Regions from separate parts of the Pseudodesulfovibrio piezophilus C1TLV30 genome, predicted to be linked through region 1. Evidence: predicted binding sites of a transcription regulator. Region 1 holds the regulator's gene; each other region holds the start of a gene.
What was found. The regulator sigma-54, encoded in region 1, starts transcription at its own class of promoters, with help from an activator protein. The targets are predictions, from matches to a motif close to CTGGCACGGNNNNTGCTT.
Positions count from the first base shown of each region.

Region 1 (7,481 bases):
AACGTATGGATACAATAATTTGGTTGTAGACATGCGCTCCATTCCTGAAATGCGAAAATTTGATGTGCCAGTAGTTTTTGATGCAACCCATTCGGTCCAGTTGCCGGGGGGGCTTGGCAAGGCCTCTGGAGGGCAGCGGGAATATATTCCTGTTTTGGCTTCGGCTGCAGTTGCCGCCGGTGCAAACGGGGTTTTTATGGAGTGCCACCCTGATCCGGATAATGCAAAATGTGATGGGCCGAACAGTTTGCCACTTGATGCTGTGGAGGCTCTCCTCACCCGCCTCAAGGCTCTTTGGGAGTTGAATAATGGCTGATCGTGCTTTCAAGCTTGCCCAGAATATAAAATTGCTTGTGCTTGATGTTGATGGGGTTTTAACAGATGGAGGTTTGTACTATACCAATGAAGGTATGGTCATGAAACGGTTTAATGTTCAGGATGGTCTCGGTATCAAACTCGCCCAGACGGCAGGGCTTGAAATTGGTGTTATCACCGGGTTGGATCAACCTCCGGTTGAAAAAAGAATCTCTGAGCTTGGTATTAAGCATTATTATGCTGGCAATCATCGAAAAGTTCCTTACTTGATTGAAATGTGTGATAAAATAGGAATAAAGCCATCTGAAGCTGCATTTATTGGAGATGACTGGATTGACCTCGGAGTAATGAAATATGCCGGACTCGCGATGAGTGTGTCCAATGCCATGCCCGAAGTTCTTGAGATTGCAGATTGGGTCTCTACTAAGCGTGGAGGCCATGGTGCGGTTCGTGAAGCCATTAGCTATATTCTCAAAGCTCGTGGCTTATTTGAAGATGCCATGAAGCGGTGGGTAGACTAGATGAAAAGGCGTTCTGCGCTTTTCTTTATACTCATTTTTGCTCTTGGTTTGCTCTTGGGGATAGCTATCAAGGAGACTTTTTTCACCGATATTCTTGTCACTCCAGAAAAAGCTTCGGGAGGTGGCAGTCGAGATGAAATTTTGGATCAATCAGATATTGTAGCGCAAGATATAGAACTGGTCCAAGGAAAGCAGGGGGCTATGACGTGGAAGTTGCTTGCAAAAAAAGCTCAGTACAATCAGGAAAGAAAACTCATTGGCGTTGAGCATCCCCAATTGACAGCTTTTTATGGCGAAGATCGACAAGAAGTCTATGTCAAGGCTGATCTTGGCGATGTTGATCAATCCAATGATAATCTGACCTTATATGATAATGTGACGGGCCGGTTTGGTGATATTGAATTGCTTGCTCAACATCTCGATTATGTTGGTGCCATGCATAAGGTCTACCTTAAAGGTGGCGTCATTGTTCGTAGACCTGATATGACATTGACTGGTGCAGCCGTTGAAATTGATCTGATTAGTCGCGAACTCATCGCAGCTGGCGGGGTCGAGGCCTTATTCTCTCCCCAAAAATATAGTGGTATGTCCCTTAATAAATAGAGATATGGTGTGTTTTCTATGAAACGTATTTCCCTCTCCATAATTTTTTGTGTCTGCATCATGGTTGCTGCATCTTCGGTTTACGCCGATGGGTGGGGGGAAATCCGTGAAGCCACTCAGAATTTGAATGTTCGAGCCAAGAGAACTGCTCAGAGTAAACACAGAGTCACCTTGTTAAAAGGACAGAAAGTCAAAGTTGATTTTGTTGAAGGGAATTGGGGGGCCGTCTTCGACCTCAATGCCACCGCACATGACGAGAAGGATGCTCTTGGATATTCTCATATGCGTTTTTTGGCACCGGCCCAGATGAAGCAGGAAAATGAGAAAGATATCGTAGTTTCTTCAATACCTTTACCTCCCAGTGGGGAAGGTGAAGTCAAGGCCGACGTTCAAGCAGAAGCTCCTTTTTCACCAAGTGCATTTGGTGTCACTCCGGGAAGAGTTCCTATCAAGATATCTTCAGAACGCATGATTTATGATGAGAGTGGGAAGATGGTTTCTTTTGTTGGAAATGTCGTTGCTGAACATGGTGATTTAACTCTTTGGGCCCATAAATTGTCTGCATACCTTGCTTCGAGCTCTGATAAAAAATTTTCGGCTGACAGTATTGATAAAATCGTAGCAGAAGGGAGTGTGAAAGCCCAAAAAGGGCGTTCACGAGGATCATGTGGCAAGTTGATTTATTTTGTCAGTCGTCAAGTGCTTCGGATGGAAGATAATCCTCAATTACAGGATGGTCCTAACAGTTTAACAGGTGACGTCATTAATTTTTACGCCAAGGAAAATCGAAGTGAGGTTGTTGGTGGAAATGGCAAGAGAGTACAGGCTGTTTTTATGACCCCTGACAGTGTCAAGGTGCAATAATGTCTGATGGTTTGATAGCAACAAATCTGTCCAAAAGGTACGGCCAAAAGGAAGTTGTACACGGCATAAATCTGGAACTGAATCCACAAGAAGTCGTTGGATTGCTTGGGCCAAATGGTGCAGGTAAAACAACTACTTTTTATATGCTTGTTGGGATTGTTAAGCCAAATACTGGGCAGGTTTCTTTGTCGGGGAAAGCTCTGACGAATAAACCTTTGCATGAGCGGGCTCGGCTTGGGGTGAGTTATCTTCCTCAGGAAAATTCTATTTTTAAAAAACTATCAGTTCGTCAGAATCTCGAAATAATACTTGAACAGACGTCTTTGAGTTCCAAGGCTCAGAAAAAAAGAGCTGAAGAGTTGATGGAGATGTTCACTATCAGCAAACTTGCGGATCAAGCAGCCATGTTTCTTTCAGGAGGGGAAAGACGTCGCTTGGAAATTGCAAGAGCGCTCATAATGGATCCGAAATTTATTTTGTTGGATGAGCCTTTTGCCGGTGTTGACCCTATTGCTGTTATTGATATTCAGGATATCATTTCCGTTCTGAAAAGCATGGGGATAGGGATTCTTATTTCTGATCATAATGTTAGAGAAACATTGAATATTTGTGATAGAGCATATCTTGTCTACGAGGGGACTGTTATTCTCGAAGGGACTCCAGATATTATCGTGCAAGACAGTCGAGCTCGTCAAATCTATCTCGGTGAGGATTTTCGTCTTTGATTTCTTTTTTTTGTGCCTTTCAACTCATTGATGATTTACACATACCGTAAACATTGGTACACTTCTTTCATATCATTTTCTCTTTCTCATTAATCCAATAGTTACAATATATTACTCAAGGAATGGCTTGCTTACAGATTTTCGCTGTGGCATAGTAGCAGCGAGATGTAGTAAAAAAACTATTAATGTAGAAGAATATAACTTGAAATATAGATCTTGTTTAGTCTTTAAGGCTTCATAATATGGGACTTGAACTCAGACAACAACTCAAGCTTTCTCAGCAACTGGTCATGACTCCCCAGTTGCAGCAGGCCATAAAGCTGTTGCAACTTTCTCGCCTTGAGCTTTTGGAAACTGTTCAACAGGAACTTCTGGAAAACCCTTTTCTGGAAGAAACAGAAATTGAGACAGAAATCCGAGAGAAAGAGGAGTTAACTGAATCTCAAGCAGAAGAAGAGCTTGTGCGGACAGCTGATTGGGAAAATTATTTGGGAGAATTCTCAAGTACTTCTAAGCAGGCGTCGGCACGTGATTCCGAGGTACCTGAAGAAGGACTTTCTTTTGAGGCTCGGCTTGCCTCAAAACCCTCACTGGATGGGCATATGAGCTGGCAAATGAGATTGTCTAATTTCTCAGAATCAGAAATTGCTATCGGTGAAATCATTATCGGTAATCTTGACCATAATGGCTATCTTCAGGCCACTAATGAAGAAATTATGAGCATGGTCGATGCTTCGGATGAAGAAATTGAAGCTGTGATTTTGCGACTCCAGCGGTTGGACCCTGTTGGTGTGGCTGCTCGAACGCCACAAGAATGTCTTCTCGTGCAAATGGATGTTTTAGGGCTTGATGATCCTATTCTGTTCTCCTTGGTTAAGGACCATCTGGAAGATCTCGAAAAAAACCGTTATAAGCCCTTAGCTAGGAAATTTAAAATTTCCATGGAAGACCTCAAGAGTTATCTTGATTTAATGCAGACGTTGGATCCTATGCCTGGGACCAATTTTTCCAGTACAGAACCTCACTATGTAAGTCCTGATGTCTTTGTATACAAGTACGGTGATGAATTTGTGATTATCCTTAATGAGGATGGGATGCCTCGATTGCAGATGAATTCATTTTACATGGACACTATGCGGGATGTTGCGGATAAGGAAAAAGATTATTTTCAGGAAAAGATGCGTTCTGCCGCGTGGTTGATGAAAAGTCTGTACCAGAGGCAGAGAACGTTGTATAAAGTAGTCGACAGCATCGTACGATTTCAAAGAGGTTTTTTTGAAGAAGGAGTTACAAAACTCAGGCCTTTAATTCTTAAGGAAGTTGCTGAAGATATCGAAATGCATGAATCCACCGTGAGTCGGATTACCACAAGTAAATATGTTTCGACTCCTCATGGTATCTTTGAGTTGAAATTTTTCTTCAACAGCGCATTGGATTTGAATGATGGTTCGCAAGTCGGTTCAGAAAGTGTTAAGGCACTCATCAAAAAAATGATAGCGAACGAAGATACTAAAAGACCGTTAAGTGATGAAAAAATTGGTGAAATTCTTAAGGATGAGCTTGATGTTAATATAGCTCGACGTACTGTTGCCAAGTACCGTTCAGCAATGGGAATTGCATCTTCTTCAAAGCGTAAACAATATTTCTAAGTTCAGTTTCTTTCACCTTTTGAACAGGAGGTAGTGTATGAACATAAGCTTCACTTTCAAGAATTTTGAGCCGTCTGACCATTTGAAGGGTTATGCACAAAAGAGATTTGAAAAGATAGGTAAGTTCGTTCCCGACTCCGAAGCAGATCTCCAAGTCAATCTTTTAGTAGAAAAGTTTCGGCACAAGGCTGATGTTATTTTGAATGCTGACAACATTCATATCTCTGCATATGAAGATTCAGAAGATATGTATTCTACCATTGACATGGTTTTGGATAAGCTTGAGGCTCAACTGCGTAGAATGCGTGAAAAGGTCAAGAATAGAAGCAAGCAGGCTCGTGGCAATAAGGTTCAAATGAACTTCTTTTCATATGACGATGTGACAGGAGAACATATACCTACAATTGTTGGCACTGATAGTTACGAAGCAAAGCCAATGTCAATAGATGAGGCTGCGGAGCAATTAAACACGTTTGATAATGAATTCCTCGTTTTTCTGAATGCGGAAACTGAGGATGTTAATGTAATTTATAAGCGAAAGAATGGCGATTACGGATTAATCGACCCTGGTAATTAAATTATGAAACTCGGTGATTATTTAGAAAAGAATTTCGTTCTTTTCAATCTCGCCTCTGATACAAAATCTGAGGCTTTGACAGAACTTCTCGCCCCTATTGGCGAAGCATATCCTGAGATGGACACGGACCAAGCGGTTCGTGTCCTTCTTGAACGTGAGAGCCTGGGAACAACCGGCATTGGTGACGGGATAGCCATTCCTCACGGCAAACTTGAAAATATCGAGAAGGTTGTTATCGCTGTGGGACGAAGTCTCCAAGGGGTCGAATTTGAAGCCCTTGATCATAAGCCATGCTCAATCTTTTTCCTTGTTCTTGCACCTGAGAATAGTGCTGGTATGCACCTTCGTATATTGGCCCAAATCTCACGCATTCTTAAGGATGAGGCTTTTCGAAAACGTTTTATTGAGACTGAATCTCATGATGAGTTATGGCAACTTCTCCAAGATGTTTAAGGTCTTTTAGGATGATTTCTTGATTTCCCACAATTCTTTTCCCGTTGTTGTCGTTACAGGTATTTCTGGTTCCGGCAAAAGTACAGCACTCAAGGTCTTCGAAGATTTGGGTTTTTTCTGTATTGATGGGCTTCCTTCGAGTATGTCTGCTAAAATTGCTGAATTAATTTTAAAGCAGGATTCAAAATACCGAGGGTTGGCTCTTGGGATGGATATGCGGCAACTTGAGTTCAATGATGGTTGGAATCATGCGCTCAAAGAGTTGGCTGCAATGGGAATTGTTCCTCAAGTTCTTTTCTTGGAGGCAAAACAGCCGGAACTTGTTCGACGATATGCCACTACCAGACGGCTCCACCCTTTGGAAAGTCAATCCCTTGGCCTTGATAAAGCTTTGGAGAAAGAACGAAGTCTTCTTGAACCTATTCGAAGCAAAGCTGATCTCGTTTTGGATACAACTGACTACTCTGTGCATGATTTGAGAAGAGTTTTGCAGACAAAGTGGACAGCTATTGAAGAGCTTGGCCGGGGTATGCGTGTTCACATCATCTCTTTCGGTTTTAAGTATGGCGTTCCCACTGAAGCTGATTTCGTTTTTGATTTGCGTTTTTTGCCTAATCCATATTTCGATAAAAACTTAAAACCACTTTCCGGGCTGGATAAGTCTATTCAAAGTTATGTACTTGAGAGTCAAGTCGGGAGCGATTTCAATAGTAAATTTCAAGATTTTGTAACATACATGCTCCCTCTCTATGCCGATGAAGGACGATATAGAATTACGCTCTCTCTTGGTTGCACAGGAGGGCGGCATCGGTCGGTTTCCGTGGCAGAGTCATTGCTGGCGACCTTGAAAAAAAAGGGATATGCAGTGACTATTGAACATAGACACATGGAACTGGGATAAAAATGATTGCTACATCTGGAAATAAGAGAACTTCAGAAGTCGGAGTGGTGCTTGTCACGCATGGAGTGTTTGGTAAGACGCTCCTTGAAGCTGCGATAACTGTTTTAGGCCCCCAAATGAATTGCCAGGCTGTTGGAGTTGACGTGAATTTAGGGGTTGATGAAACAATGGACTCAATCCGGAGAGCTATCCGATCTGTTGAAACAGGAAAAGGAGTTGTGGCACTCACAGATCTTTTTGGCGGGTCTCCAACAACCATGAGTCTTTCACTCATGAAATCAGAGAATCTCGAAGTTATTACTGGTGTTAATTTGCCCATGCTTGTTGCAACGTTGCAGTCTCGAAAGATGGAAATAGATGCTGTTGCAGAAAAAGCTAAGGCTGCAGGAATACAAGGCATAAAAGTCGCAGGAGCCATGCTGCGGAAGAAAACAAAGAAATAGGTTGGCCGTGACACTTGTTCGCATTGATAATAGACTTATTCACGGCCAAATCATTGAGACTTGGCTTCCTTATACAGGGGCAAAGGTAGTCATTGTTGCAAATGATGAACTGGCTGGTGATACATTGCAACAGGAAATCATGTCCTTGGCTATACCCCAAACAGTCTCAAGCCTTTTCATCAGTATTGAGGATCTTGCTCAAGAGATAGGGATGCTTGAGGCGGGGAATATCTCTTCAATACTTGTTCTTTTTTCCAATTGTTCAGACGCCAAAAGAGCGTTTGATTTTGGGTTTGACTATACTAGTCTTAATATTGGAAATGTTCATTATAGCCCTGGGAAAAAACAGATATCCCCAAGCGTAGCGCTTTCCGATGCTGATGAAAGTTGTTTGAAACAACTTTCAAAAAGGGGAGTCATTCTTGATTTT
Region 1 is NC_020409.1:572,765-580,245, reverse strand. It holds gene kdsA (3-deoxy-8-phosphooctulonate synthase) at 1-316, shown strand, start outside; gene BN4_RS02850 (KdsC family phosphatase) at 309-836, shown strand; gene lptC (LPS export ABC transporter periplasmic protein LptC) at 837-1,439, shown strand; gene BN4_RS02840 (LptA/OstA family protein) at 1,611-2,303, shown strand; gene lptB (LPS export ABC transporter ATP-binding protein) at 2,303-3,028, shown strand; gene rpoN (RNA polymerase factor sigma-54) at 3,271-4,677, shown strand; gene hpf (ribosome hibernation-promoting factor, HPF/YfiA family) at 4,715-5,254, shown strand; gene BN4_RS02820 (PTS sugar transporter subunit IIA) at 5,258-5,707, shown strand; gene rapZ (RNase adapter RapZ) at 5,727-6,608, shown strand; gene BN4_RS02810 (PTS sugar transporter subunit IIA) at 6,611-7,051, shown strand; gene BN4_RS02805 (PTS sugar transporter subunit IIB) at 7,059-7,481, shown strand, end outside.

Region 2 (7,481 bases), 1.1 Mb from region 1:
ATGGATGCGGACGTTTTGGTTTTTCAACCGGATTACGTGAACACTGCCATCAGTGATTTCATGCTGAATCTTCTTGAGTCCTTCGGTTTTGTGGTTATCGTGATCCTTGCCTTTGCGGGCTTTCGAACCGGTTTGATAGCAGGGTCTCTCGTGCCTATGGCGATGCTTGGTTGCATTTGCCTCATGCCGTTTTTCGATGTCGGGCTGCAACGTATTTCCATTGCTTCATTGATTATCTCACTCGGTATTCTTGTTGATAACGGGGTCGTTGTTTCCGAAGCCATTCTTGTCAGACTGGCTGCGGGTGAGGAGCGACTCAAAGCGGTGGCCGGTGCTGTCAGCGAGTTGTGGATGCCGTTGCTCGCCGCTTCATTGACAACTATTTTCGCTTTTCTCCCTATCCCCTTGGCTGAGAATGCTACGGGTGAATTCTGTTTTTCCCTTTTTGTGGTGGTCTCTTTGGCCCTGTTGTGTTCGTGGGGCATGTCCATGAGCATGGTGCCGATGATGTGTTACTACATTCTTAAGCCGAAGTTGAAGGTGGAGACTTATATGGGGCGTCTCTATCGGTGGTATCGCAGTTTTCTTCTTCTGTGCTTGCGCAATAGAACGGTCTTTCTTGCCGGAGTCCTTCTCTGTTGCGGCGTGGCTGTATGGGGATTCAAGTATGTTCCGAAAATGTTCTTTCCCCCTAATGAACGGGCGCAGTTCACCATTGATTTTTGGCAGCCTTATGGAACGGACATTACCACGACAAACAAACGGGTGACTCGACTTGAAAAATTCCTTCTTGCGGACAAGGATATTGATAGTGTTGGTGTTTTTGTCGGGCATGGTGGGCCTCGCTGGTATCTGCCGCTCAATCTCGAACAGCAGAATAGCAATCTGGCCACATTCGTGATCAATACCAAGTCCGTGGAATCCGTTGATCCCCTTATTTCACGGACGAGAAAGGAATTGGAAGAGGCATTCCCTGATGCGGATTACAGTTTGAATAAACTGATGAATGGGCCACCGGTCGGTGCTCCGCTTCAGGTGCGTATTTCCGGCCCTGACATGAAAACCTTGTATGCTCTGCGAGATAAGGTGGTCGCACTTGTCGAAAAGCAACCCGGCATTACCCGTGTTTGGGATGACTGGGGGCAGTGGACCAAGAAAATGCTGGTTAAAATTGATCAGGAGAAGGCTCGCAAGGCCGGGTTAACCAGTTTTGACGTGGCAGTGAGCCTACAAACCAGCATGAGCGGTCTTCAGGCTTCAGAGTATCGGGATGGGGACACTTCGATTCCGATCCTGCTTCGTAACAATGAAGGCGTCCGTGATCATCTCGATAAAGTCGGAAGCCTGAATGTGTATTCCTACGATAGCGGAAAGAGTGTGCCTTTGAGTCAGGTGGCTGAGACGAAACTTGATTGGCAACCCTCTGATATCCGGCGTAGGGACCAGACACGGACCATGACTGTCAAGGCGAATGTGGGAGAAGGATACTATGCTCTTACTATTTTGGGATCGATTCGACCTCAAATCGATGAACTCATGAAGCAGGGAGATTGGCCGATCGGGTACACCGTCGAGTACGGAGGAGAATTTGAAAAGAGTGTGGAATCTCAGGAAGCGATTAATGCCAATATGCCTCTTGCCATGGGGCTGTTGGTCTTGGTTTTGGTCTTTCAATTCAATTCGCTCCGACGCCCGTTGATCATTCTCCTGACATTGCCTCCCATGATGGTCGGTATCACCGCCGGGATGCTCGCGACCAATGCTCCCTTCGGCTTCATGCCTATGCTCGGCATGATTTCTCTCCTGGGTATTATCGTCAATAATGCGATTATGCTCATAGACCGGATAGAAATTCAAAGGAGCCGGGGAATGGATCTTGCCAACAGCATCGTGATATCAGCCATGGAGAGGGCGAGACCCATCATCATGACTGCAACCACGACGATTATCGGCATGATTCCACTCTCGTTGCAGGGGGGCGAAATGTGGCGTCCCATGGCCAACCTGATCATGTCAGGGCTGGCCTTTGCGACAATTCTCACCCTTGTTCTCTGCCCGGTCCTATATTCACTGTTCTTTCGTCAATCCTTTGGGAAGTATACGTGGGACCCCGAAGAAGTCAGGCAGGGGAGTGACCTGAATGCGCTTTCTGAATAAGTGGTGATCATACGGAACAGCGCATCATCTCCATGAAGTTGGCGAGTTGTGGTAAATACGGTTCGGAAAAGAAGACATGTGTATCCATGGGGAGTGTTGCGACTGGTCGGTCTGCACTGGTGCGAACCCTGATCGCCGATTGGTCCATTTCTACTACCATCGGGACGACTTCTTCTTCACTCTCGCTACACAGGCTTTCTCTGGTGCCGGGGGTAAAAACCGTGGTTGTCCCATTGGGATGCACGGCCTTGACCCTGGTCAAGGTCGTGGTAACGCGGACAACAGCACCTGACTTGTCAAAGACCAAGGAATTCCAATCCCCATTCACACCAATGGCGTCCGGGTCATATGCCGTGATTTCCCCGGCTGCTGTCTTGACTGGAGTCGGTTTGGCCGGTTCCAGGGAACTGACTTCGCCATCAGGGGTGAAACTGACTCCGATACGAGTATCCAACATTCCGGCGGGGGTGGAAATGGAGATGGTCTCTCCTGGCCAGAGGGTGATGCTGCGCAGGGTTTCATTCTCGTAAAAACTGATTCCGATGATGCGCGTTGTGATGGTTCCGGAGGGAGTCACCAGAGTGACTGGGCGAGCAAGGTTCGCTTCATCTTCCTGTGCCCAATAGCCGGACAGCTTTCCATTGAGGGGGAAAATTCGATTGATGCATCCGTTTGCATGGAAGGAGATCAGTTCCGCAGGGATTTCCCCAGCTGGTGTCACAACTGTTTGTTGCGATTCCAGCGGCAGTGATTTGATGACCCCGGATTCATGAAAGACGACAGGTAAAATTTCCTTTCGACGCAGTTCGTTGGCTGTGTGCTGGGCAATGAATTCACCATACTTCGTTTCAATGGTCTGCATGATTTCCTCCGTGTCTTTTCAGGATGTTTGGTCACAGGAAAACGGTTTATGAAGTGGACAGTATCCCATCCATTTTCATCTGAGAAAAAGACTTCTCAACTGCAAGTCCTTTCGGGAGCATGAGCCAATCTAATTTTACCGTGTGCAGCCACTCTACAGTGCCATGACTGGTCAGGCGAGCGGGGTACATGCGCTTGTGCGGAATTGGAGAGGAAGCATATCCAAAAGAAAATCAGGATGAATTTTCTGAGCATAGAAGCGATCCTTTTTAATTGCGCTTGGCTAATTCGGATAATTCCAGCGAAGTCAGTGGACGTTCCAGTTGCCAGGCCAGTTTTCTTACCGCTGAAACAAGCTGAGGGAGCTCCCGTTCGGGATATTCAAGCCCGTTCTTATCAAGTGCGTGGGCAACTGCCGCCCGCCCGCTTTTGCCGCCAACCGCGAGAGTGCGATCTGCGCCGATGGTTTTCGGTGAAAACGGCTCGAAGAGGTCGGGAGATTTGCTGAGTGCGTGAGCGTGGATGCCTGATTCGCATGAAAAGATATCCTTACCTGCAATGGCTTTCGTTCGAGGAATCGGGACCCCGGCAGCTTCAGCGACTTGATGGCAGAGTTGACGAATCCCTTGAGTTTGATACCCATGACTTTCCTCCTTGATGGTAAAATACGCAGCAACTTCTTCAGTGGCGGCTATACCGGATCGTTCCCCGATTCCCAGAACACTGACATCTGCGTAATCTGCTCCTGAGGCCAAGGCTGTGATAGCATTTGCCGTGGCCATGCCAAAATCGTTATGGCAATGGACCGCCACATCGATTTCAAGATTCTCTTTGAAAGATGTAATCATTTTTTTTGTCTCAGAGGGAGTCAGCAAACCGAGAGAATCTGACAGTCGGACCCTTGAAGCCCCCATATCCTGTGCCAGCATCGCAGCAGTCAGGGAAAACTCCGGGTCGGCACGGGAGATATCTTCAAGGCCGACAGAAACATATTCCACGCCGAGAAGGACGGCGGATAAAACTGTTCCGGCCAATCGCTCAAGTAATCCTTCGCGGTTGGTGTGCAATCTGTTCTTGAGATGAAGATCGGAAACAGGGACACCAATATTGATCCTGTCCACATTCAATGCCGCTGCGGTGCGGATGTCTCCGTCCCGGCATGGGGTCCATGCGCTTATCCGGGTTGCCCCGGCGAAGGGGCGAACACGGCGAATCAGTTCTTCAAGTCCATTTTGACCTACCCAGCCCAGTTCTAATTCTTCCACACCAAGTTCAAGGAGTCCTCGTATGATGGCTTCCTTTTCTTTCATGCTGAAATAAGCGCCGAAAAGCTGAGCGCCTTCTCTGAGTGTCGTATCAATCAACATGTTGTTTCTCCCAATGTCATGTGCTGTTCCATGCGTATGGAGAAGCATGAACGATGCCAAAGCAGTCTGTTGATTTAACATTCTAAAATTACGTGTTTTTTTTAAAAAAGCGTTGCGGGTGTTGTTGCTGACATTTTTGTAGGTTCCTACAACTTCGTCTGCGAAGTTCGTTGCTTCCTACACTTTTCGTAGGTGAGTTGTCTCTGTGTGGTTTTATGATAAATCTTTTTATTTAAGGTGTTTACATTAACTTGTCACGAATGGCACGGGGTTTGCCATAGGGAGAAGCATCAACGCAAGAAAACCCATGGAGGAGAAATCATGAGGAAAGTAGCAATCTACGGTAAAGGCGGCATCGGAAAGTCCACAACCACTCAGAATACTGTTGCTGGTTTGGCTGAAATGGGACGTAAGATCATGGTTGTTGGCTGTGATCCCAAGGCTGATTCCACTCGTTTGTTGCTTGGTGGTCTGGCACAGAAATCCGTTCTCGATACCCTGCGTGAAGAGGGTGAAGATGTTGAGCTGGACGATATCCGCAAGCCTGGTTTTGGCGGAACATGGTGTGTCGAGTCCGGTGGTCCCGAGCCGGGAGTTGGCTGTGCCGGTCGTGGTATCATTACTTCCATCAACATGCTCGAGTCGCTTGGTGCCTACGAAGAGTCCGAAGGACTGGATTATTCATTCTACGATGTCCTCGGTGACGTTGTCTGTGGTGGCTTCGCCATGCCAATTCGTGATGGTAAAGCTGAAGAGATCTACATCGTCTGCTCCGGCGAGATGATGGCCATGTATGCCGCAAACAACATTTGCAAGGGTATCATGAAATACGCTGAATCCGGTGGCGTTCGTCTCGGCGGCCTTATCTGCAACTCCCGTAATACTGACCGTGAAGCTGATCTGATCACTGAGCTTGCTGCGAAACTTGGCACCCAGATGATCTATTTTGTCCCGCGTGACAATGATGTCCAGCGCGCTGAGATCAACCGCAAAACAGTTATCGAGTGGGATGGTTCTGTCCCGCAGGCCAACGAGTACCGTGGATTGGCCAAAGCTATCGATGAAAACGAAATGTTCACTATTCCCACTCCGTTGGAAATTGAGGACCTCGAAAAATTGTTGCTCGAATACGGCATCCTGGAAGCTGCATAAATCTCATTTCGCATCCCTCCCGGCGTCTTCCGACGGTCGAGACTCGACGAATTTCGTGGATGAACGAAAGGTCTGCTCTTAACACCGATGCCTTTGACCCGGGAGGAATAAAAGAGAAAATGCAACCAAAAGTACATAATTCAAGTAAGATAGGAGAGCGTTAAAATGATGATCATGGTAAGAGCGATTGTACGGCCTGAAAAAGCGGATGATGTCTTGGCTGCCCTGATGGACAATGGTTTTCCGGCAGTCACCAAATACTCCGTGGCTGGTCGCGGCAAGCAGCGCGGCATCAAGATCGGTGAAGTCACCTATGATGAAATCCCCAAGACCATGCTCATGAGCGTTGTCAACGCCGCAGACAAGGACTTCGTCATCACGACAATCATGAACGCTGCGCGCTCCGGCACCAAAGGTGCTTTCGGTGATGGTAAGATTTTTGTTTCCGAAGTCGAGGATGTCTACACCATCAGTTCCGGCGTCAACGATACTGCCGCCGCTTCCGAGGAGGCAGCATAATGAAGGAAATCATCGCAGTTGTGCGCATGGACATGATGAACCGCACCAAGGCTGCCTTGACTGAGGTTGGCGTGGATGCCTTCTTTGCTCACGAAGCACAGGGCCGAGGCAAGGGGTTTATCAACTCAAGTGTCCTGGAAGGCGCTGAGAGCGGATACGAAGAAGCCGCAGCAGTCCTGGGAGAAAAAGGGAAATTGTATCCAAAGCGCATGTTGACGGCAGTAGTCACTGACGATGTCGTGGAAGAGGTGGTGGAAGCAATCACCTCTGTCAACCAGACCGGGAAACCCGGCGATGGCAAGATTTTCGTCCTGCCTATTGGGGACGCAGCCCGCGTCAGAACCTCTGAAACCGGCGAAAAGGCGATCGCCTAAAGCGCCGCTTTGAAGGAGAGCAAATACATGGCTAAGACGAAAAAGGTCGTGCAGTTCGATGCCGCCGATATCAAGGAAGAACTTCTCAAGAAGTATCCGCCCAAGGTGGCTCGCAAGCGCGCAAAGCAAATAATGATCAATGAGGCTCAGGAGTCCGAGACTCCGCCTGAGATCCTGGCAAATGTCCGTACCATCCCCGGTATCATCACCATGCGTGGATGCACTTATGCCGGTTGCAAGGGGGTTATCCTCGGCCCCACCCGTGATCTCGTAAATATCACCCACGGTCCCATTGGTTGTGGTTTCTATTCCTGGCTTACTCGCCGTAACCAGACTGAACCTGGACCGGACGGTGATAACTACATGCCGTACTGTTTCTCGACCGATATGCAGGATCAGGACATCATCTTTGGTGGTGAAAAGAAACTCGCAGCAGCGATTCAGGAAGCATACGACCTGTTTCATCCCAAGGGGATCGCCATATTCGCGACCTGCCCGGTCGGCCTGATTGGTGATGATGTCCACGCAGTGGCCAAAAAGATGAAAGCCAAATTCGGAGACTGTAACGTGTTCGGCTTCTCCTGCGAAGGATACAAGGGAGTTTCCCAGTCCGCAGGTCACCACATCGCGAATAACCAGGTCTTCACGCACCTGATCGGTGAAAATGAGACCCCTTCTGAAGGCGAATACAAAATCAATCTCTTGGGTGAGTATAACATTGGTGGAGACGGTTTTGAGATAGATCGTATCTTCAAGAAGTGCGGTATCACCAATATCGCAACCTTCTCAGGCAACTCGTCCTATGATCAGTTCGCCTCTGCCCAGCATGCTGATTTGAGCGCGGTCATGTGTCATCGCTCTATCAACTATGTGGCTGATATGCTTGAAACTAAGTATGGCATTCCCTGGATAAAGGTCAACTTCATCGGAGCAGAGGCAACAGCGAAATCTCTGCGTAAGATTGCTGAATACTTTGGCGACAAGAAGCTTATCGATAAGGTCGAGGCTGTCATTGCAGAAGAGCTGGTCGAAGTGAAGACTGTCATCGAAG
Region 2 is NC_020409.1:3,146,825-3,154,305, forward strand. It holds gene BN4_RS14560 (efflux RND transporter permease subunit) at 1-2,157, shown strand, start outside; gene BN4_RS14565 (hypothetical protein) at 2,165-3,019, opposite strand; gene BN4_RS14570 (LeuA family protein) at 3,288-4,385, opposite strand; gene nifH (nitrogenase iron protein) at 4,707-5,537, shown strand; gene BN4_RS14580 (P-II family nitrogen regulator) at 5,703-6,056, shown strand; gene BN4_RS14585 (P-II family nitrogen regulator) at 6,056-6,430, shown strand; gene nifD (nitrogenase molybdenum-iron protein alpha chain) at 6,458-7,481, shown strand, end outside.
Region 2: BN4_RS14570 (LeuA family protein) is a predicted target of sigma-54. The motif match lies at 4,428-4,445, and genes of this name have one in related genera.

Region 3 (7,481 bases), 920 kb from region 1:
GATCCGCAGGTGGGCCACGTTTTCTATGGTCGTTGGTGAAGAAGCGTATGCGGCTGCCACAGCCACAGTCGGGACCAGATCCGGGCAACGTCCCATATCGACCTGAATGCCGCGCAAGGAACTCGGCTCTATCAGGATACCATCAAAATTGACTTTGATGGATGCTCCCATCTGGCTGAGGATATCCAGAATCGCACGATCTCCCTGCAACGAATCCGCAGCCAGTCCTTTGATCAATACTGGACGTTTCCCCACAGCTCCTGCGGCGAGAAAATAGCTGGCATTGGACCAATCGCCTTCGACCCGATAATCAGAGCAGTCATATCCTGTGGGCTTAACCACGAATCGAATGGTGCCAGGAGTGATTCCCTTGACGCAGCGCCAAGGGGTTTCCTGCCATGTCCCTTCACGTTTTTGTTCAACGGTGAAGCTGACCTTGAAATCTTCCATGATTCGCAGGGTCAGGGCCACATAAGGCCAAGAGACGGCTTTGTTTCCGGTTATGGTGATAGTCACGTCGTGGTCTGCCATGGGAGCACCCATGAGGAGGCCCGAGAGGTACTGGCTACTTTCCTCAAGTGTTATATCGACATTTTTTTTCGTGTACCCTTTGCATTTCATGACGAAGGGGAGGAATCCTTCCTGCTCTTCATAGTCAAATTTGGTCCCCAACCGCACAAGGGCTGTGGTCAGCTCTCCCATGGGACGTTCATGCATGCGGGGTGCTCCGTGGACATGGAAAGTCCCATGCCCGGCGGCGGCCACGGCGGTCATCAGACGGCAGGTAGTACCGGATTCGTGCATGAAAAGTTCATGGGGCTTTTCCCCTTTGTGCTTGCCGTCGGCATTGCCTCCTTTGGGCCCGTCTTCCATGCCGGTCACAATGAGGTTGCCGTTTTTTTCCTCGATGGCAGCCCCGCAGGCAGTGAGACAATTGCGCGTGCGTGTAATATCATCGGAGACGAGGATTGATGATATTTCGGAAGTGCCCTTGGCCAGGGCCGCCGCAATGAGGGTGCGGTGTGACAGAGACTTGCTGGGCGGCGCATTGATGACGATCGGTTCCTGGGTCATTGTCTTTCCTCCTGGGTGGGGTAGGTTCCAAGCACACGAAGTGTGTGGCACTGTTGTCGGATATCTTCGAGAACGTCTTCGTATCGTTCTGCGCCAAGGTCACATTCGAGATCAGCGAAGAAAACATATTTCCATTTTTCTCCACGAAACGGGCGTGATTCCAGTTTGGTGATATTGATGCTCTGGTGTGCCATGGTTGTCAGAACGCGTGCCAGGGCACCTGCCTTGTCCGGCAGGGTGAACAGGATGGTCGTTTTGTCCCGTTTGTCTTCCTGGGAAGGCGACGATCCGATAATAAGGAACCGGGTCCAGTTGTCCGGCAGGTCTTCAATGGACTGCGCCAGGATATTCATGCCGTGCATGTCGGCGAGCTTGGCATGGCCCACCACGGCTGCGGCTTTTTTGCCCGCGACCACCTCTGCGGCTTCTGCCGAGGATTCCATGGGAATAGTCGGCACATCACGCAGGTGCGTGCGGAGCCAGTCCCTGCATTGACCCAGAGGTTGCGGATGGGAGTAAACCACTTCCACATCCTCTATGCGGTCGGCATTGGACATCAGGCAGTGGCTGATGCGACTGAAAACCTCGGCCTGGATAGAGACTTTGTATTTCATGAACAGGTCGACGACTTGTCCGACAGTGCCTTCAATGGAATTTTCCAGCGGGATGACGCCAAGTTCGGCTCCCTCCTCCGCAACAGCACGAAATATTTCTTCGAAGTCCCCTTTGGGGGTCAGGGCTGCGGAACTGCCCATGTGCTCAATGGCGGCAAAATAGGAAAAGGTTCCTTCGGGGCCGAGGTAAACGACTCGTTCCGGGCGTTGCAAATGACGGGATGAAGACATGATTTCCCGATAAATGGTACGGAGGTGCTTATCGGGAAGCGGGCCAGGGCTTGAGTCTGCAATTTTGTCCATGACCTCCTGTTCCCGAAACGGCTTGTAGATAGGCTCATTGTGGGCGGCTTTGTAACGGCCCACGCCGAGGCTTACCCTGGCTCGTTGGTTGAGAAGGTCCACGATCTGTTTATCCAGGCTGTCAATTTTGACTCTGAGGTCTGTCAAATCCGGGATATCGCTCTTATCCATGTCGCCCATGAGTTTCTCCAGTCCGCTTTCCTGTTCTGATTTCAGCGTCAGATTTTTTGATGAAAGCACTGCAAAAAAGTGTTTGTGAGAGTTTCCCGGTCCCTGGGGTTCAGGGACCGGGACCATGAGAGATTTATCCCTCGACGATTTCTTCCTTGATCCGCATACCGAAGTGACGACCGGCTTCGTCAGTCTTGACCATGATTTTGTCACCAACGGAAAGAGTGACTACAGAGACAGGGGCACCCTTGTCGCTGACAACCCGAATTGTTTCGGCGTTTTGCAAAAAGACCTGGCCTTCCTTGATACCGTTTTCGGTTTTGACTTCCGCCTTGATCAGCAGCATGGGGCGAACTTCGACCTTGACACGGCCAACTGTAGCCAATGAGGTGGCTCCATCTGCGCCGACAATGAGAACATCAGTCCCTGCCGCGAGTTCTTCGAGATATGTGGTCTTGTCACCCGGCATCTGCGCGTAAGCGTGGACTGCCCCGGCGTTGACCCGAAACGGGCGTGCCGCCACATAGGGGTTGGATTCGGTTTCGGCATGAACCAAAAAAGAAAAGGCCGAGGAGTTGCCGATGAGCATTCCCTGGCCTTTTTTCAGCATGGAAATAGTATCCACACAGACTCTATGCCCGAGTCCTGTTGATTCAATGGCTGTAACTGTGGCGACTTGAAGCTCCATTGTTCCCTGCGACAGTTTGAGTTCCGCGACAATTTGCTTGAGATCGGCAGCACCTTCAGGCAGGACGACGACAGTATCACACCCTCGTTCCAGGATGCCTGCTGCCAGTATGGCTCGGTCATAATTTTCGCATTCCAGAGCCAGAGTGTCCACCTGCGCGAGGATGTTTTCCACCGGGATGATTTCCCACCCCTTTTTCAGGACAATGTCCTTACCATCCAGAATGCCCTTGATTGCAATGTCCTCGTCTGATTTTTGGGTCAGTTCGACAACGGGCATGGCCTCAGGAGTGATGACGGTGACACGGCCGAGAGCTTCCACATCCTTGACGTGGGCCTCGTCCACCATGACAGCGTCCACCCCGGATTCCAGGGCCAGAGTAATCAGGTTCTTGTCAAAGGGAACGGATTTGAAGATGACTTTTTTCATGGAGAAGTTCCGTTGGTTAGCCGTTGAGGTAATTGAGGGCGACATCCACGGATTCATCAGCGTGGACGATCATGTTCAGTGCTTCGACCAGACGGGTGGGATCCTCATGCTGGAAGACGTTGCGCCCGACGGAGAGCCCTGCGCCTCCGGCCTCCAGAGAATCATGCACCATTTGGAGAAAGGACTCGGTGCTGTCGAGTTTTGGCCCGCCAGCGATGACGACAGGGACACAACAGGCGTCGCATACTTTGGCGAAGGTGTCGATATCTCCAGTGTAGGGAACCTTGACAATATCTGCCCCGAGTTCCGTGCCGACGCGGGCACAGTGAGCGACGACGGCAGGGTCGTATTCATCGGAAATCTTAGGTCCGCGGGCATACACCATCGCCAGGAGCGGAATGCCCCAATTGGATGCTTTCGAAGCCACCATTCCAAAATCGGCCAACATGGCGGATTCGGTTTCGTCACCGAGGTTGCAGTGAATGGAGACGGCGTCTGCGCCGAGTCGGATGGCATCCTCAACCGAGGCGACCAGGGATTTTGCATTGGGGTAAGGAGAAAGGCTGGTTGATGCTGACAAGTGGACGATGAGGCCAATGTCCTTGCCGGAAGCACGATGTCCACATCGGACAAGCCCTTTGTGCTCAATGACTGCATTGGCTCCACCGGCGACAACTTTGCCGACAGCTTCGCGCATATCCACCAGTCCATCAATGGGGCCGACAGTGACTCCATGATCCATGGGGACGACTATGGTTCTGCCTGTGTTACGATTAACGATTCTTTCAAGCCTGATAGCTTTGCCTATGTGCATTTTCTCTCTCCAGTGGTTGTCTCTCTCGGACCATGGTTCTCATGAAACCGGCGGGAGATAAAAAAACAAGGGCCGCCGGCTTTCGCCCGCGGCCCTTGAAGAGGTTCTTTGTTCTGCTTGTATCCACCAGTTGGTTACAGTGCACCTCTCCCAAGACCGCGAGCGCGGCAATACCAATATCCAAAATAAAAGAAGGAAAAGTATGTTGGGGAGGCAATGGTGGAATTCATGCAAAATTCATATCCCCTCCGATAATGTTCTGTCAATATAAAAATAATTGCGATTTCGAATAGATGTCTTCTATTACCTTATATACAAGTAAGCCCTGTTTGTTTTTCTTCTGAATACTGAGTTGACAATTTTTGTATATTTTAGAGACTTCAAAAATGTAATAAATTACAAATTTGCAAAAATAGTAAGGTTTCATACGTCTTTGAATTGGCTGTTTTACATGAATAGCAATGAAAATGCAGTTTGGCACGGGTCTTGATAGAAGGGAGCCAGGTTAGAAACGCATTCCACTTCAAGGAGGAGTATCGTAATGTTTTTGAGAAAGTCCCCGACCCCTACGTTTAGCAAGGCCGTTGTCGCGATGGCAGCCATAGTGGTTGCCCTTGCCCCGACCCTTGCTCATGCAGAAGAGGTAGAGTACCTCACCCAGTCCAATGGTAACATCCTTTGGACACTTGTTGCCGCCATCCTGGTCATGTTCATGCAGGCCGGGTTCGGTTGTGTCGAAGCCGGGTTCACCCGTGCAAAATCGGCCGGTAATATCATGATGAAGAACTTTCTGGATTTCGCAGTTGGTTCTGTCGTCTTTTTCCTGTTCGGTTTTGCCGTTATGTTCGGCCTGGATGCAGGCGGATTTATCGGCACCTCCGGCTACGCCCTGAGTGGTGTGTCTGCTGCCGACCTGCCCTGGTCTTACACTTTCTGGTTCTTCCAGTCCGTGTTTGCTGCGACTGCCGCGACCATCGTCTCCGGTGGTATGGCCGAACGGACCAAATTTTCCAGTTACATTCTTGTTTCCATTGTCATTACCGCTATCATTTACCCAATGTCCGGTCACTGGGCCTGGGGTTCACTGTGGCTTGGAGATGACGGTGCCGGTTGGTTGGAAGGCCTTGGATTCTGTGACTTTGCCGGTTCCTCGGTCGTTCACTCTCTCGGTGGTTGGATTGCCCTGGCCGGAGCATTGGTGCTTGGTCCTCGTATCGGCAAGTACACCGAAGACGGAAAAGCCAATGCCATTCCTGGTCACAACATCCCCTTGGCTGGTCTGGGTGTTTTCATCCTTTGGTTCGGTTGGTTCGGATTCAATCCCGGTTCCACCACCACTGCTGATGACACCATTGGTCTGATCGCCATGAATACTTCCCTGGCTGCTGCTGGCGGTGTCCTTGGTGCCATGTTCATCTCCTGGTTCCGGTACGGCAAGCCTGACATCTCCATGACCATGAACGGAGCATTGGCTGGTCTGGTGGGTATCACTGCCGGTTGTGCCACTGTTTCGCCCAGCGGTGCTATCGCCATCGGCCTGGTCGCCGGTTGCCTGGTTGTCCTTTCCATTGAATTCATCGACAAGGTTCTCAAGATCGATGACCCCGTCGGAGCCTCTTCGGTTCATGGTGTGTGCGGTGCATGGGGAACGCTTGCCTGCGGTTTATTCAATCTTGATGGTGGGTTGTTCTATGGCGGCGGTTTCGCTCAGCTCGGTGTTCAGCTCATAGGTGTCGGTGTCTTCTTCGTCTGGGGATTTGGTACTGGCTACATCTTGATGTCTGTCGTCAAGGGGTTGTTTGGCCTGCGTGTCACAAAGGAAGAAGAACTTAAGGGTCTGGATATTGCTGAGCACGGCTCCGAGTCCTACAACGGATTCCAGCTCTTCAGCAACGAATAGGCGCGAAGTTCGATCACCAGACACTATAAGGAGAAGAAAAAATGAAGCTCATCATAGCATACATCAGACCTGAAAAACTCAATGACGTGAAGCAAGCCTTGTTCGCCAAGGAAATATACTCCATGTCCGTGACAAATATCCTGGGATCAGGTCGTCAGAAAGGGTTTACCGAAACCTACCGTGGCGTCCAGATGGAAGTGAACCTGCTCAAGAAAGTTCGTCTTGAAATCGGCGTCAATAACGACTTCGAGGCGAAAGCCATAGAGGCCATTCAGACCGCAGGACAGACCGGAAGCGAAGGCGATGGTGTCATCTTTGTCACCGAGCTTGCCAAGGCGCTGCGTATCAGAACCGCCGAAGACGGTATCCTTTAAAACTGAGTGTCAAGAGACCGATATGGCCGGGGCGGCGAGTCCGTCCCGGCCTTTTCAAAACTCCAACCGAACGCGAAGCAGCCTGTCACAGACGACTCTCCGTCAGTCATATGTAATTTCAATGGCGACCACAGCACCCAGCCTTCATGACATAATTGAGAATGAACGGATTCTCACCTATTTTCAACCGCAGGTCTCGCTCAAGCGCAAGGCTGTCATCGGGTTGGAAGCCTTGAGTCGGGGATTTGACCCAGAGAGTGGCGAGCTTATACCTCCTACGTCTTTATTTGATCAGGCTCGGGACGGGGTGTCCCGTCTTGCTCTTGATCGGGTCTGCCGGACAAAGGCTGTGGAATCATTTGCAACGCTTCATCGTCGTGACAAAAGTGTCATGCTTTCCATGAATATCGATGCGTCCTGCATCAACAGCATGACTCGCGGGTCCAATCATCTGCTTGAACTCGTCAAGCGTTGTGGGATCAGCCCGAACAATGTCATTATAGAAATCATTGAATCGCGATGCGAAGATGAAAATGCGCTTATGGAGTTCGTTCGATTCTATCGTAAAAAGAACTTTCTCATCGGGCTGGATGATGTCGGCGCGGGCTACTCTAATCTGGATCGGATCCCATTGCTCAAGCCGGACATCATCAAGCTTGACCGATCTCTTGTTTCCGGAGTGGATAAACAGTTCCACAAGCTGGAGGTTGTGCGCAGTTTTGTGCAGATGTCGAGCCGCCTTGGCTGTCTGGTACTTGCCGAGGGAGTGGAAACAAGCAATGAAGCCATGTGTCTGCTTGGCAATGGTATTGATATCTTTCAGGGATTCTTTTTTGCCCGGCCAGCACCGGGCCTGTCAGCAGTTCCGTGTATGGCCAACAAGATTGATGCTCTTGCAGAAAAATACAGGGATAATCAGACCCGCCGTATTGCAGAGGAAAAACAGCTTTTTTCCGGATTCTACCATATTGTACTCACGATGTGTCAAAGCCTGGCAAACCGTCCATCCCGTGAAATTGACCATCGCTTGTCTGAATTTATAGCGAATTATCCAAATGTTGAGTGCCTCTATGTGCTTGATATGCAGGGCAGGCAGGTTTCAAATACCATATGC
Region 3 is NC_020409.1:1,495,306-1,502,786, reverse strand. It holds gene aroA (3-phosphoshikimate 1-carboxyvinyltransferase) at 1-1,074, opposite strand, end outside; gene pheA (prephenate dehydratase) at 1,071-2,162, opposite strand; gene BN4_RS07215 (3-dehydroquinate synthase II family protein) at 2,296-3,279, opposite strand; gene BN4_RS07210 (2-amino-3,7-dideoxy-D-threo-hept-6-ulosonate synthase) at 3,296-4,093, opposite strand; gene BN4_RS07205 (ammonium transporter) at 4,635-5,993, shown strand; gene BN4_RS07200 (P-II family nitrogen regulator) at 6,035-6,367, shown strand; gene BN4_RS07195 (EAL domain-containing protein) at 6,489-7,481, shown strand, end outside.
Region 3: BN4_RS07205 (ammonium transporter) is a predicted target of sigma-54. The motif match lies at 4,568-4,585, and genes of this name have one in related genera.